Regions from separate parts of the Ureibacillus sp. GCM10028918 genome, predicted to be linked through region 1. Evidence: riboswitches for the same ligand, from Rfam matches in the RefSeq annotation. Region 1 holds a riboswitch; the other holds the start of a gene.
What was found. Region 1 has a riboswitch for preQ1 ahead of queF (preQ(1) synthase). Riboswitches for the same ligand answer to the same signal wherever they lie in the genome.
Positions count from the first base shown of each region.

Region 2: it holds a riboswitch for preQ1, as region 1 does, so the genes downstream of both, ACFQU5_RS07835 (QueT transporter family protein) here and queF (preQ(1) synthase) in region 1, are expected to answer to the same signal.

Region 1 is NZ_JBHTFK010000002.1:636,817-644,291, forward strand. Features, by position in the region: partial or broken gene ACFQU5_RS03205 (NAD(P)-binding domain-containing protein) at 1-442, shown strand, start outside; gene ACFQU5_RS03210 (VOC family protein) at 1,582-2,007, shown strand; gene ACFQU5_RS03215 (DNA alkylation repair protein) at 2,125-2,832, shown strand; gene ACFQU5_RS03220 (YwbE family protein) at 2,944-3,141, opposite strand; gene ACFQU5_RS03225 (hypothetical protein) at 3,141-3,332, opposite strand; PreQ1 riboswitch class I at 3,603-3,649, shown strand; gene queF (preQ(1) synthase) at 3,772-4,272, shown strand; gene queC (7-cyano-7-deazaguanine synthase QueC) at 4,386-5,045, shown strand; gene queD (6-carboxytetrahydropterin synthase QueD) at 5,049-5,522, shown strand; gene queE (7-carboxy-7-deazaguanine synthase QueE) at 5,515-6,243, shown strand; gene ACFQU5_RS03250 (VUT family protein) at 6,287-6,826, shown strand; gene ACFQU5_RS03255 (mannonate dehydratase) at 7,359-7,475, shown strand, end outside.
Region 2 is NZ_JBHTFK010000005.1:985,015-992,489, reverse strand. Features, by position in the region: gene trpD (anthranilate phosphoribosyltransferase) at 1-587, opposite strand, end outside; T-box leader at 668-920, opposite strand; gene ACFQU5_RS07835 (QueT transporter family protein) at 1,158-1,640, opposite strand; PreQ1 riboswitch class I at 1,647-1,691, opposite strand; gene ACFQU5_RS07830 (ABC transporter substrate-binding protein) at 2,063-3,070, shown strand; gene ACFQU5_RS07825 (ABC transporter permease) at 3,100-4,134, shown strand; gene ACFQU5_RS07820 (ABC transporter ATP-binding protein) at 4,127-4,924, shown strand; gene ACFQU5_RS07815 (nuclease-related domain-containing protein) at 5,191-6,150, shown strand; gene ilvA (threonine ammonia-lyase IlvA) at 6,974-7,475, opposite strand, start outside.

The DNA.
Region 1 (7,475 bases):
TAATAATAGTCTTGAGCTGATTGGGGAAAGTAAAGGAGAAAAATTTACTCTTTCAGGAATAGATGAAATTATTACCAATACGGGAAGTAGACCTGATTTCTCATTTTTACGAGAAATTAGATTAAATGTAGACCCTGCAACCGAAAGTGTGGGGGCACTCTCTCCTTTAATTAATCCTAATCTTCATAGTTGTGGAACAGTTCGACCTCATGGAGAAGAAATATTAAGACAACCAGAAAAAAACTTTTATATTGTTGGAATGAAAAGCTACGGTCGAGCACCTACATTTCTGATGGCTACAGGTTATGAACAAATCCGTTCAGTTGTTTCGTTTCTTGTCGGAGATATTGAAGCTTCGAAAAAGGTAGAGCTTGAATTGCCGGAAACGGGTGTTTGCAGTATTAATTTAATAAACAATACAACCTCAACATGTTGCAATTAAAAGGGGAGTGATTTGACATTATGACTGTAAATAACGGGGGCAACTTATCTAAGGAATATTTTGGAGCGTATTTCAGGCTAGTAATGAATGCAAGGAACTGTTCATTGGAAGAAGCTCAAGAATATATAATTAAACATTTCTTTAACGGTAACATAAACTCATTTGGTAAGTATAGCTATACTAGTTATTTGAAAGCAGTTGAGAAACTTACTTTGAGTTAATTTTTTCGTGGTCAAGGGTACTTTTAATTTACATTGCATCCAATGTGTCCCTATGTTACTGAGTTGAAAAAAGGAATGAGGTAGGAGCGGAATTATCTTGGGCAATAGGGCAAATCGCTGGTTGACTTTCTCTGTAGTGACTCAAAACAAGCGGTAATAAGACAAAAGTTAGGGAGAAGGTATCTCAAGTGTCACAAAGACAGCGATAATATGACAAATCGCAGGTGGATAGTCTCCGAAGTGACTCAAAACAAGCGGTATTGAGACAAAAGTTAGGGAGAAGGTATCTCATGTGTCACAAAGGCAGCGATAATATGACAAATCGCAGGTGGATAGTCTTCGAAGTGACTCAAAACAAGCGGTAAAGAGACAAAGTTAGGTGGAAGGTATCCGAACTTTCACAAAGAAAGTGGTAATGTGACAATTAATTTGTGGGAAGTAAGAAATTGTCCCTGTGCTTCTCGCTGAAGCATAATAAGGAGCAATCTTAATGCTGAGATGCCGTGCATAAGTCTGAAGAAGCATAATTTTTCATGATAGTCGTTCTAAAACTCCCAAAAAAAAAAAATTAAAACCCGGAATAAATTCCGGGTTTTGATTACACTTACATAATGTTATCCACGACACACTGCCTCGCTTTCGCATAGAATCCTAAGATTTACCTTAAGAAAACCGTGCTTTCGCTTTTCAGTTAAATGTTCTTCAATGATAACAATGAATCCCATCCATCGGGTTAACCCTCCTAATCATTGGAGTCGAAGTGAAATCTTTAATAGTATAGCTCGGCATGAAGTTTTTATACGTTTTTTTTAACAAAATAAAAAAAGTGAAGATGGCGAGATACTTATGATAATCTAAATGTAAGGTGCAGAAATATTTCAAATTAATGTTTTATTAGATGGAAAAGTGGTGAATTTTATGATTTTAGGTGTACATGCTTATATCAGAACGAATGGTAACGGAAAAGAAGCTTTAAAATTTTATGAGAATGCTTTAGAAGCAGAAAATTTAGGAGTTCAAACTTACGAAGAATTACCTGAAAATCCTGATTTTCCTCTCTCCGAAGAAGCAAAAGATCGTGTACTCCATGCACAATTAAGAATTAATAATACTTTTCTGATGTTATCGGATACATTACCGGGCCAACAGTTCCATACTAGTTCACAAGTTGAAATTGCAATCCTCTTTAATGATATAAGAAAATCAAAAGAGGTTTATGGAAAACTACTTGAAGGTGGCGAAGAAATCATGCCTATTCAAGAAACTTCCTGGAGCCCATCTTATGGTCAAGTAAAAGATAAATTCGGAGTTACTTGGCAGATTTCTACGATTATACGAGGTTAAAGCTCGATATTTATAATCAAGTACTTCAAGTAAATTGCAATTTCTTTAATAATTTCCGAGCGGTTAACTAAAGTGTAAAAATATTAGTGTCTAACAAATAGAGAGGAAGTGCAGAGATTGGATTTCGAAACGGTTATGGAGGAACTGGAAGCCCTTGGTAAAGAAAGAACGAAAAAGACTTACATAAGCAATGGAGCACACGAACCAGTATTTGGTGTGGCAACAGGTGCAATGAAACCTCTTGGAAAGAAAAACAAAAATAATCAGGATTTAGCTGAACAGTTATACGCCTCGGGGAACTATGATGCGATGTATTTTGCTGGTATGATTGCCGATCCAACGATTATGACCGAAGCAGATTTTGAGCGTTGGATAGATGGAGCCTATTTTTATATGCTGTCAGATTATGTAGTTGCTGTAACATTGGCTGAAACTGATATTGCACAAAAGGTATCAGATAAATGGATTGAAAGTGGGGAAGAACTTCGGATGTCGGCAGGCTGGAGCTGTTACTGCTGGCTATTTGGGAATCGCCCAGATTATGAATTTGATCCCAGCAAAGTCTCAGATATGTTAGATCAAATTGAAAAAACAATTCATAACTCTCCTGAACGTACAAAATCTTCGATGTGTAATTTTGTCTATACAGCTGCAATTTCATTTGTACCTGTCCATGAAAAAGCGGTTGAAATCGCAAAATCAATTGGAACAGTTGAGATAAAACGAGACAACAAAAAAGGCAGCATTGTGGATATATCCGCAAATATTCAAAAGGATCTTGATCGAGGGGCACTTGGTTTTAAACGAAAATATGTTAGATGTTAAGGTAACAATAATTTTATTATGTAAACTAACGGTTTAATACATATAATTCCTCTCAAAGTAAGTAAAGCATCCAAGTAGTAGAATAAACTACTTGAATGCTATTTCATGTTTTTATTTCGAATGAATTTGCTGAACTCGACCAATCTGCCCATCCGTAAGCCGAACTTTAATTCCATGAGGATGATTCGGCGATTTGGTCAGAATGTCTTTTACAATTCCCCTGGTAAGTGTACCGGTTCTTTGATCTTTTTTTAAGACGATATCTACAGTGATGCCAGGTAGTATATCTTTACGATTTTGGCCGTTCATTAAACACCCATTTTTCTGCGGGTATTGCTAGCTTTCTTTGTTTGTTGGCTTTTCATTTTTTGGCTTGATAGGTCAGCTTTTATTTTACCCTTGCCATTATTGGCGTTGTTCTTTTTGTTCTCAAGCTGCTGCTTTACCAGCTCTTGCAAACTTTTCTTCTTCGGTGATTCATTTTGATTATTCTCTGTCATAGAAATTCCTCCTAAGGCATACGTTAGTCAGTCAAGTATAATCTATTTTCACGGCTTTGGAAAGAATGGTCATACAGTAAATGTGGAGTTTGATTTTCAACTGGAATTAGAAGCCGTAAAATGGTGAGACTAGTCCATGATAAGTGATTCCAACGAGAGTAAAACAAAAAGGAATGCTGGAATTGTTCTAAACTAGGAAATATGGAAAAAATGTATTGACTTCCTCCAGAATTTTCTTTAATATGATGAAGAATTAATTGCCCGAACGAATCGGGAGAGGTTCATAGCTGATACCCTCTATAAAAAACTATGGAAACATGACACTATGCCATGTCCATAAAAGGACGTGGCTTTTTTATTTGTTTCTTATTTTTTATATTGCGTGTGCTAAAGCCTCTCTTGATTAATGTTGGGATACATTTTCAAGGAGGTTTTTTTTATGTCTGGCCGAAAAAATACAGAAGGCTTAAATGATTTAACACTACTAGGAAACCAAAATACTCAATATGCAACTGATTATGCACCGGAAGTTTTGGAGGCAGTAGATAGTCTTCATTCGAACCGTGATTATTTTGTTAAGTTTAACTGTCCAGAATTTACTAGTCTTTGTCCGATTACAGGTCAGCCTGATTTTGCGACAATGTATATTTCATATATTCCGGATAAGAAAATTGTAGAAAGCAAATCTCTGAAACTTTATTTGTTTAGTTTCAGAAACCATGGAGATTTCCATGAAGACTGCGTCAACATCATTATGAATGATTTAATTAAACTATTAGATCCAAGATATATTGAAGTATGGGGGAAATTTACGCCACGTGGTGGAATCTCTATTGACCCATGGTGCAATTATGGAAAACCTGGAACAAAGTATGAAGAAATGGCGAATTACCGTTTAATGAATCATGATCTAAATCCAGAAAAAATCGATAATCGATAATTGAATAATCCTTCTTATAGGAAGGAAGAGGTTTTAGCTACCCTCTTTAAAAAACTAAGAAGAAACAGCATTTCTCTTAGAGTGCTGTTTTTTCAATTAAGGGAGTTTTATACATGAAGCGAGAAAAAGCATTGGTTGTGTTTAGCGGCGGTCAGGACAGCACGACTTGTCTGTTCTGGGCAAAGAAACGTTTTTCAGAGGTAGAAGCAGTGACTTTTGATTATGGTCAACGGCATAGTCTTGAAATTGAATGTGCAAAAGAGATTGCTAAGGAATTAGATGTGAAGCATCATATATTGGATATGTCGCTTCTAAATCAACTTGCACCAAATGCATTAACAAGAAATGATATTGAAGTAGCAGATGGAAATGATGGAGAACTGCCATCTACATTTGTTCCCGGCCGAAATTTGCTGTTTCTTTCATTTGCAGGTGTATTAGCAAGTCAAGTGGGAGCAAAACACATCGTTACCGGAGTATGCGAGACAGACTTCAGTGGATATCCTGACTGTCGCGACATTTTTATAAAATCCTTAAATGTAACGCTAAATCTATCGATGGACGATTCCTTTGTAATCGAGACACCGCTAATGTGGTTGAACAAAGCACAAACTTGGGAGCTGGCAGACAAATTAGGCGCTCTTGAATTTGTTCGTGAAAAAACGTTGACTTGCTATAACGGTGTGATTGCAGGCGGATGTGGGGAATGTCCGGCTTGTAAATTGCGTCAAAAAGGGCTTGATGAATATTTAAGCTTTAAAAAGGAGTGTTAAGACTTGGATGAATTTCGAATTGTCGACAAGCTCCAAAGAATTGACGAGGATATAAAGAGAAATGAATTAAAATATCATTCTAAGCGTGTTCTCGTCAGCAAAGAATTTACCTTTGATGCAGCACATCACTTACATAACTATGAAGGTAAATGTAAAAACCTGCATGGCCATACGTATCGCGCAATATTAGGGATAAGTGGCTATACAGATGAACGTGGCTTAGTAATAGATTTCAGCGATATAAAAGAAATATGGAAACAAAAAATTGAGATAGATTTAGACCATCGTTATTTGAATGAAACACTGCCTTCAATGAATACAACTGCAGAAAATATTGTAGTTTGGATTTATGAAAAACTTTCGCAAGCATTGCTTCAGCTACAGGAAGCAAACGATTTGAGAGTAGAATTTGTTCGATTATATGAAACGCCCACAAGCTATGCAGAAGTTAGACGGGAGTGGATGAATCTTGAGTAAAATTCCCGTTATTGAAATTTTTGGACCGACTATACAGGGTGAAGGAATGGTAGTTGGGCAGAAGACGATGTTTGTGAGGACTGCTGGTTGTGACTACTCCTGTTCATGGTGCGATTCTGCATTTACATGGGACGGTAGTGGAAAGCATTTAATTGCTCAAATGACAGCTGAAGAGATATGGGCTGAGTTGAAGCGTCTTGGAGGCGATGGTTTTTCATTTGTGACGATTTCAGGTGGAAATCCTGTACTTCTTCGAAATCTAGAATCACTCATTTCGATTTTAAATGCAAATGACATAAAAATCGCAGTGGAGACACAGGGGAGCAAATGGCAAGATTGGCTATATAAGATAGATGAATTAACAATCTCGCCAAAGCCTCCGAGTTCAGGAATGGAAACGAATTATTCAATCCTTTCTGAAATGGTAGAAAAACTTGAAACTCGAGACAGCAATCAGCATATTTCACTAAAAATAGTTGTCTTTAATGAAGAAGATTATGATTATGCAAAGAAAATTCATCTCAGGTACCCTACAATTCCTTTTTACCTTCAAGTAGGTAATGACGATATTGCACAGGGTAATAATAAGCAATTGATCAGTCATTTACTGGAGAAATACGAAACATTAATTGACAAGGTAGTTGCAGATGATGAATTAAGGAATGTTAAAGTTTTGCCACAACTACATACGCTTGTTTGGGGAAATAAAAGAGGCGTATAGTTATGAATCTACAAATATTTTAAGATGATTTAAGGAGAGACACATGAGAATAGTATTTTATTTATTATCAATTGTGATTGCCAATGTAGTCACAGCGCGATTTGCACCATTAGAATTTGGTATGTTCATCGTTCCAATGGGAACTCTTTTTGTTGGAGCTACTTTCATTTTCCGAGATCTTGTGCAAAATAAATATGGTCGAGGAAGAACCTATCTATTTATCTTTACAGCATTATTTTTATCAGCAGTAGTTTCCTATTCTTTAGGTGACACATTAATGATTGTTGCAGCATCGGCAATTTCATTTTTAGTTGCTGAAACGGCTGATACAGAAATTTATACACGTTTAAAACTCCCAATGGCTTGGCGAGTATTCTATAGTGGAATTGTTGGAGGACTGTTGGATTCTGTAATTTTCGTTATTATCGGTTTAAGTCCACTTGGAGCAGGGTTTTTACCATGGGAAGCAGTGCCGGCTGCCATTATAGGTCAAGTAATCGTAAAAACGATTATTCAAACGTTTGGTGCTTTGATCTTAAATCAAATTCATGGAATAAAAGAGAAAGATATGATTACAGGGTAAAAGTTAAATAGAAATAACCAACCTCCTTTCTGCCATGAAGGGAGGTTGTTCTATTTTAAAAAAGGTATTAACTTTGGGATGTTTGTGTATATACCTCACATATTGAGTTTAGGCAGTATTCATGTTAAAGATGTAAATATTTTTGAAATTGAACCAAAGATTCTTGAAACCTAAATAAAAATTGTGGCAATTCTACAAAAATATAAAAAATTATCAAAAGAAACGTATTGACTTGTATTGTATTATTGTCTTACAATTAATTTATCAGAAAATTCTATAAAGATGAAGAGGATGAGATGTTTCATACGAAACCCTTTTTATTCATGTTAAGTATTGAGGTAGTTGCTGTCATCATTGTTGAAATCGCTTTCACGAAAGGTTTTTGATTGGCACCTATATAGCGGTATTACGAAAAATACACTAATAAGTAAATTGGTGTACTTAAGTACTTAGCATACTTCATAGAAATTTCAAGTTCTATATGACCATTATGGATAATTTGAAAAGTATCAGAAAAGGAGAGGTGACAAATGTGAAAATTTCAGTAACTGTCAATACAACTGATCTTTCTGATTTAGATTTACAGCAGATGGTGCAATTAGGGATTGATTGTGTAGACTTTGGTATTGGACATTCTTTTAAAGGAGTT
Region 2 (7,475 bases), on a different contig from region 1:
TTAATCCCGACAAGTTGTGTTGTTAAATTAGCTGGATTAGTTAACGGGCCCACCATATTAAAAATAGTTGGTTTTCCAATGGAACGACGAACTTCACCAATGCGTTTTAATTTCGGGTGTACGTTTGGAGCATGCAGGAAAGTAATGCCTGTTTTATTTAATAAATCAACTGAATCCTCGATTGTGAAATCGGTATGAATTCCTAAAGCTTGTAAAACATCCGAACTTCCCGAAGCACTCGAGATTTTACGGTTACCATGCTTGACGACCGAAACGCCATTGGCAGCTAACACAAAAGCAGACGTAGTACTGATATTGAAGCTTTGTAAACCGTCGCCCCCCGTCCCGCAATTATCAAGATAGCTGCCATCTGATAGGTTTAATGGAAGTGCATAGGATTTCATGACCGTTGCAAGAGCGGCAATTTCTTCTGTCGTTTCACCTTTATTGCTTAGGGCGATTAAAAGCTCGGCTATGGCTTCCTTCGGTGTATCCTCATTGAAAATTAATTCAGCGGCTCCAAGCATTTCTTCGTAGGATAAATTAGCATTTTCCTTTACCTTGATTGTGAAAGAGTGGATTGTCATTGGTTTTCATCCTCCTAAAATTGGAATTAGCAGGTTAGATTAGACAATAAAAAAACCCTCTACAAAAGGAAATTCCTTTTGTAGAGGACGATAGATACCGCGTTGCCACCTCTGTTGAAGTACTTGCATACTTCCACCTTGGCGTGTTTTCACGTTGAAGAAGTAACCTCCTAAAAGTGAAAACACTTCCTTGTAACGTAGGAAATACGTCAACTAACAAATGCTAGCTGCTCTCATAAGGCCCATTCACGATCTTGTTCGCACTAGTTTACACCAACCACTAGCTCTCTAAAACGATCAAAAACCGCTACTCTTCTTATTCATCAATTTAGTCTCTGCTATTCTCATCTAAACTCTGCTTTGCTCAAACGGTGGCTGTGCTCCCACAGCCTGCTACCGTATCCGAACAATTAGTTAAGTAGAATTGTAGAGGTAATCTTTCTTTTTGTCAATGTTTTCTGACAAATCCATTTGCTACTGTTTTAAGAAATAAAAAAACCGAGAATTCAAAAATACCCCATTATAATAGGAAATGTTCCTAAAATAGGTACCTTGTTCTCGGTTTAAGTATTAAATTAAATCTTTGAAGTTTAATCGTTTATTTAGTAGATGCATGATCGGCACACCAATTGCTAATACGACGAATTCACCGATAGCACAAGTAACCCATGTCCATAAGAATGGCAGTTCCAGGGCCAGGTTTAGTTCAAATGCGATAATGAACATCGTACAAGTGAATAAGAACGTGTTGATGATCAAACGCAGTAATGTATTTTTTACAAACTTACAAATTAAAATAAAGATTGCAAGTGTAATAATTGAGTGGCCAACCCCAAACACTAAATCGTAAACGCCTAGTGGAGAGAAAAGATTGGAAATAAATACACCAATAACAATTCCTATCATATAGCGAGGGTTAAACGCTACTAGATGATTAAACATCTCAGATACACGGAATTGAATTTCCGTAAATCCAAATGGTGCAACTAACATGGTAACAGCGATGTAAAGAGCTGCAATAATCCCTGTCGTTGCCAAAAATTTTATCTTCATTTTCATTTCTCCTTAGTTTTTTTGCGTGGGAGGTTCTCGAACCACGTGAAAAGAGCACAGAGAATTATATTATTATAATTTATTGTGTATGTCAAATTATTATTAAAAATAGCTGTAGTGTAAAAGAGTAAATATTACACGATACGATAAGTGTCGAAAAATTGTCACAGATTTTATATTTTATTAATATAGTTAATTTTGATGATAAAATGAGTACTTTAGCGATTTAAATCAACAAATTATTTTATTGGAAGAGATATTCTGGAGTTGTTAATATCAGAACATTCTAAATGTTATTGACTATTAAATAGGTTCAATGTAATATAATCGACAAACTCGAATTTTTTGAATAGTAAAATAGATTAGAATACCTATTCAATATAAGTCGTGTATTAGAGAGATGAAAATTAGGGGGAAAAAACATGCGAAATAGTACGAAAAAGCTTTCATTCTTACTATTTGGACTGGTACTTTTATTAGCTGCTTGTGGTGGTAGTGAAACATCTACGGACTCTACAGAAGATACTAGTACTGGGACAACAGAAGAAGCAAAATCATTTAAAGTAGGAATTACGCAAATCGTGGAGCATCCATCATTAGATGCGGCAACTGAAGGGTTTAAAGCGGCACTGGAAGAGGCTGGTTTAGATGTAGAATTTGTTGAAGAAAATGCTCAAAACGATCAAAGTATGAACACAACTATTGCCCAAAACTTAGTGAATGAAGGTGTTGATTTAATTTTTGCTAATTCAACTCCATCAGCACAAGCAGTTAAAGGGGCAACATCAGATATTCCAATTTTATTCACATCAGTTACAGATGCAGTAGGTGCAGAGCTAATTGACTCTATGGAAGCACCAGGTGGAAATGTTACTGGTACTGTTGATTTGCACCCAGATACAATTGCAAATACTGTAGCATTTTTAAAGGATGAATTGGGCGCGAAAAAAGTAGGGACAGTATATAACACCGGTGAGCAAAACTCTGTTGCTCAGATTGAACAAGTTAAAGGTTTATTGGAAGAAGCTGGTCTTGAGTTAGTGGAAGCATCTGTTTCTACATCAGCAGAAGTAAAACAAGCCACAGAATCATTGATTGGTAAAGTAGATTCACTTTATATCATCACGGATAACACGGTTGTATCGGCGCTGGAATCAGTAATTGAAGTAGCAAGCGCTAACCAGCTGCCTTTAATGGTAGGGGAGCTGGATTCAGTTGAACGTGGCGGATTAGGTGCTTACGGGTTTGAATATTATGATATCGGCTACGAAGCTGGTGAAATGGCAGTGAAAATTTTAAATGGAGAAGCTACTCCTTCTGAAATTCCATCTGCATATCCTGCAAACCTAAAATTACTTATTAATAAAGGTGCTGCTGATACATTAGGTCTTGAAATCAGTGAATCCTGGAACGCAGAAGTATACGAATAAACTAGAAGTTGGTTAGGAGATGATTCAATATGTTTACAGCGATGTTCGGTTCAGTTGAGCAAGGAATCATCTATGCAATTATGGCACTCGGAGTGTATCTAACATTCCGAGTGTTAGATTTTCCGGATTTAACGGTTGATGGAAGCTTTGTAACCGGGGCAGCTACTGCAGCAATGATGATTGCACTGGGCTACCACCCGATACTAGCTACATTAATGGCAATTGTTGCTGGATTTATTGCAGGATGTATGACAGGTCTATTACACACAAAAGGAAAGATAAATCCATTACTTTCAGGGATTTTAATGATGATTGCGTTGTATTCTATCAATCTTCGCATTATGGGATTATCTGCAGAAAATGCAATTGTGAAACCAAATATTCCACTGATGAATGCTGATACAATTTTTTCACAGTTTCAAAGTTTTTGGAGTAATTTAGGGGTTGATGCAGCTCTAACAAATTTTATTAAGAATACGTTAGGCATTCAAACCGCTCCATCTACTTGGGGTACCATTTTAGTAGTGTTAATCATTACACTCATCATCAAGTTTATTGCAGATTGGTTCTTAAAAACGGAAGTGGGGCTGGCGATTCGTGCAACAGGTGATAACAAGCGAATGATTCGAAGTTTCTCAGCAAACACGGATGGCTTAATTGTATTAGGGCTGGGTCTTTCAAATGCCTTGGTTGCATTTTCTGGAGCTTTAATCGCACAATACTCAAAATTTGCCGATGCAAATATGGGAATTGGGATGATTGTAATCGGTCTTGCATCGGTAATTATCGGGGAGGCCATCTTTGGAACGAAGACGATTTTCCGTACGACACTAGCAGTCGTTGCGGGGGCCATTATTTACCGAATCATTTACGCGGTTGCATTACGTATCGACTGGTTAGATACTTCAGATATGAAGTTAATTACCGCGATAATCGTTATTTTGGCATTAGTCATTCCACAAATGGTAGATAAGCGCCGCGAGAAAAAACGAAAAGAAAAAAGGCGGATTGAGCGGCTAGATCAGCAAAGAGAATTGATGCAGGGAGGGAATCACCTTGCTTAAATTAGAGGGCATCAACAAAATTTTTAATGAAGGTACTCCTGATGAAAAAATCGCATTAGATAATATTAATCTACATTTAGCACCCGGTGATTTTGTGACTATAATCGGAAGCAATGGTGCTGGAAAATCGACAATGATGAATATGATTTCTGGTGCCTTAACACCTGACTTTGGTGCCGTAACCATTGAGGGGAAAGAGGTAACAAAATTACCGGAATTTAAACGTTCTCAGTACATCGGTCGCGTGTTCCAAGATCCGATGGCAGGTACTGCACCATCAATGACGATTGAGGAGAATTTGGCCATTGCGTATTCGCGTAACGCGAAACGGTCTTTTAGAAGAGGAGTAAGCCGTAGCCGTCGCGATTTCTTTAAGTCTTCACTAGAGAAATTAGGGCTAGGTCTTGAAAACCGCTTTAATGCAAAGGTTGGTATGCTTTCCGGTGGGGAACGACAAGCGTTATCACTATTAATGGCAACATTTACAAAGCCGTCAATCTTGCTTTTGGATGAACATACAGCGGCCCTTGACCCATCCCGTGCCGAATTAATCACTCGATTGACAAAGCAACTGGTCGAAGAGGGGAACTTAACAACCTTAATGGTTACGCATAACATGCAACAGGCGATTGATCTTGGGAACCGTTTAATCATGATGGATAAAGGGCAAATCATTCTATCGATTGATGATGAGAAAAAACCAGCACTAACAATCCCAGATTTAATGTCAGAGTTCGAAAAAATCCGTGGCGAAAAAATGAACTCAGACCGCGCGTTGTTGGGAAGCTAGCTTGTACATGTGTGGAGCTTCTTTGCAGAACGGACATCAGTTAGAATTTTACGTAGGCGTGAAGCTTGTGAAAGTTGAAACTGGGTGAGCTTACCTTCGTAAAAGGAAGAAGTTGAAAATAAATTTTTCAGAGAAGAATCTTCGTGAAAATCGAAGTTTCTTCTCTTTTTTTATGGGGAAATTTTGTGTTTGGATATGGGTGGAATTTTCGTGACATTGCTAGATCAATAGTTCATCCATAAAATGGTTTGTAGGGAGGTGGGCGAATGGAGATTCTGAAAAGACAAAAATCTTGGAAGCTACTAGGTCTAGAGGCGTTGCTGCGAAGATTGCCTGATCATGATTTGAGTGAGTTTAATTTTTATAAGGACATGTATGTGGCACAAAAGAAAGGATATGATGGCGAAGTATCCGTTGATCGGATGTGGATGGAATTAAATATTCCCACCCCATATGTCCTCTTTCATAGCTTTGAAGCTATCAACCATGCAGGTTACACTCACCAAATCGACACAATCCTACTAACCCCACATTTCATTTGGCTAATCGAAATAAAAAACATCGGTGGCAGACTGGATATCGATGAATCGAAGCATCAACTCATTCGGACTAACCAAGAAGGATTAATAGAATCCTTTAGAAATCCTGTAAATCAAATTAAACGCCACGCTCAATTTATTTCTAGAAAGCTACGAGATTTAAAAATTGATCTACCAACTGAAGTTTCGATAATCATCGTTAGCGAATACACAATCATTGGATCGATACCAAAAGGAATTTCCATTTTCCACGCAAGCGGCTTGCAAACAGAGCTAGATAAATTAATCAATAAACATCGAGAGCGAGGAATAACTCCTAATCAACTCGATACATTTAAAATGGAGCTAATGAGCATCCATCAACGAGATGAATGGAAGTCGAAAGTAAACCCGAGCAAGCTCCGTAAAGGAGTTTTATGTAGAAATTGCGACTATAAAAGTATCATGGTGTTTGAATATGGGAGCTTTAAATGCGTAAGATGTGGTATCAAAAGCAAAGATGCTTATCTTGAAGCACTATCAGATTATCGTTATCTAATAAGCGAGTGGATTACGAACCGAGAGTTGAGGGAGTTTTTGGGGGTTGAATCAAGATATTCGATAAATCGTTTATTAAAAGAATTAAAATTAGAATATCAAGGTACTTATAGGGATAGGAAATATAGAATTCCTGAGTCTTTTGAATAGCTTTAGGCATAGGGGTAGAGCGAGTAAGTTGGATAAGTTGCACGTAAAGTGGTGAAAGTCGCATGTAAAATAGGAAAGCTCACGTAAAGTAACAGAAATCGCACATAATCAGAGCGAACCCGCACGTAAAGTGGTGAAAGTCGCACGTAAATAGGGAAGCGCACGTAAAGTGATGAAACTCGCACATAAACAAAGCGAAGCCGCACGTAAAGTGATGAAACTCGCACGTAAAATAGGGAAGCGCACGTAAAGTAACAAAAGTCGCACATAAACAAAGCGAAGTCGCACGTAAAGTAATAAAAGTCGCACATAAACAGAGCGAACCCATACGTAAAGTGGTGAAACTCGCACGTAAAATAGGGAAGCGCACGTAAAGTAATAAAAGTCGCACATAAACAAAGCGAACTCGTACGTAAAGTAGTGAAAGTCGCACGTGAAATAGGGAATCGCACGTAAAATAAAAAAAGTCGCACATAAATAAAGCGAACTCGAGCGTAAAGTGGTGAAAGTCGCACGTAAACAAAGCGAAGTCGCACGTAAAGTAATAGAAGTCGCACATAAACAGAGCGAACCCGCACGTAAAATAGGGAATCGCACGTAAAGTAATAAAAGTCGCACATAAACAAAGCGAACTCGCACGTAAAGTGGTGAAACTCGCACGAGAAATAGGGAAGCGCACGTAAAGTAACAGAAGTCGCACATAAACAAAGCGAACCCGCACGTAAAGTGATGAAACTCGCACGTAAAATAGGGAATCGCTCCTAAAGTAACACCATCCAACAAAAAAAACACTCGAATCCATTTCGAGTGTTCTCCCAACCTATTAAACCAGCAATCCAAACAGTTGGCTGTCTTTATTGACTTCTGTAAATTCGAAGCCGTTAAAGCGCATGCGGTTGATGAGGCCATGATAGTCTTCTGGGTGGCTGACTTCGATGCCGACGAGGGCAGGGCCGCTTTCTTTATTGTTTTTCTTCGTATATTCGAAGGTCGTAATGTCGTCGTTTGGCCCAAGAACCACTGTTAAGAATTGACGCAGCGCACCAGCACGTTGAGGGAAGTTGACGATAAAGTAATAGAGTAGTCCTTCATACAATAAAGATTTCTCTCTAATTTCTTGCATGCGGCTGATATCATTGTTTCCGCCAGTGATGACCACAACAACGGATTTTCCCTCAATTTCTTTAGCATAGAAATCTAGTGCTGAAACAGGAAGTGCCCCCGAAGGCTCTGCTACAATTGCATGTTTGTTATATAAATCTAAAATGGTTGTACTTACTTTACCTTCTGGAACCAGCACGATATCGTCTAGATATTTACTGCAG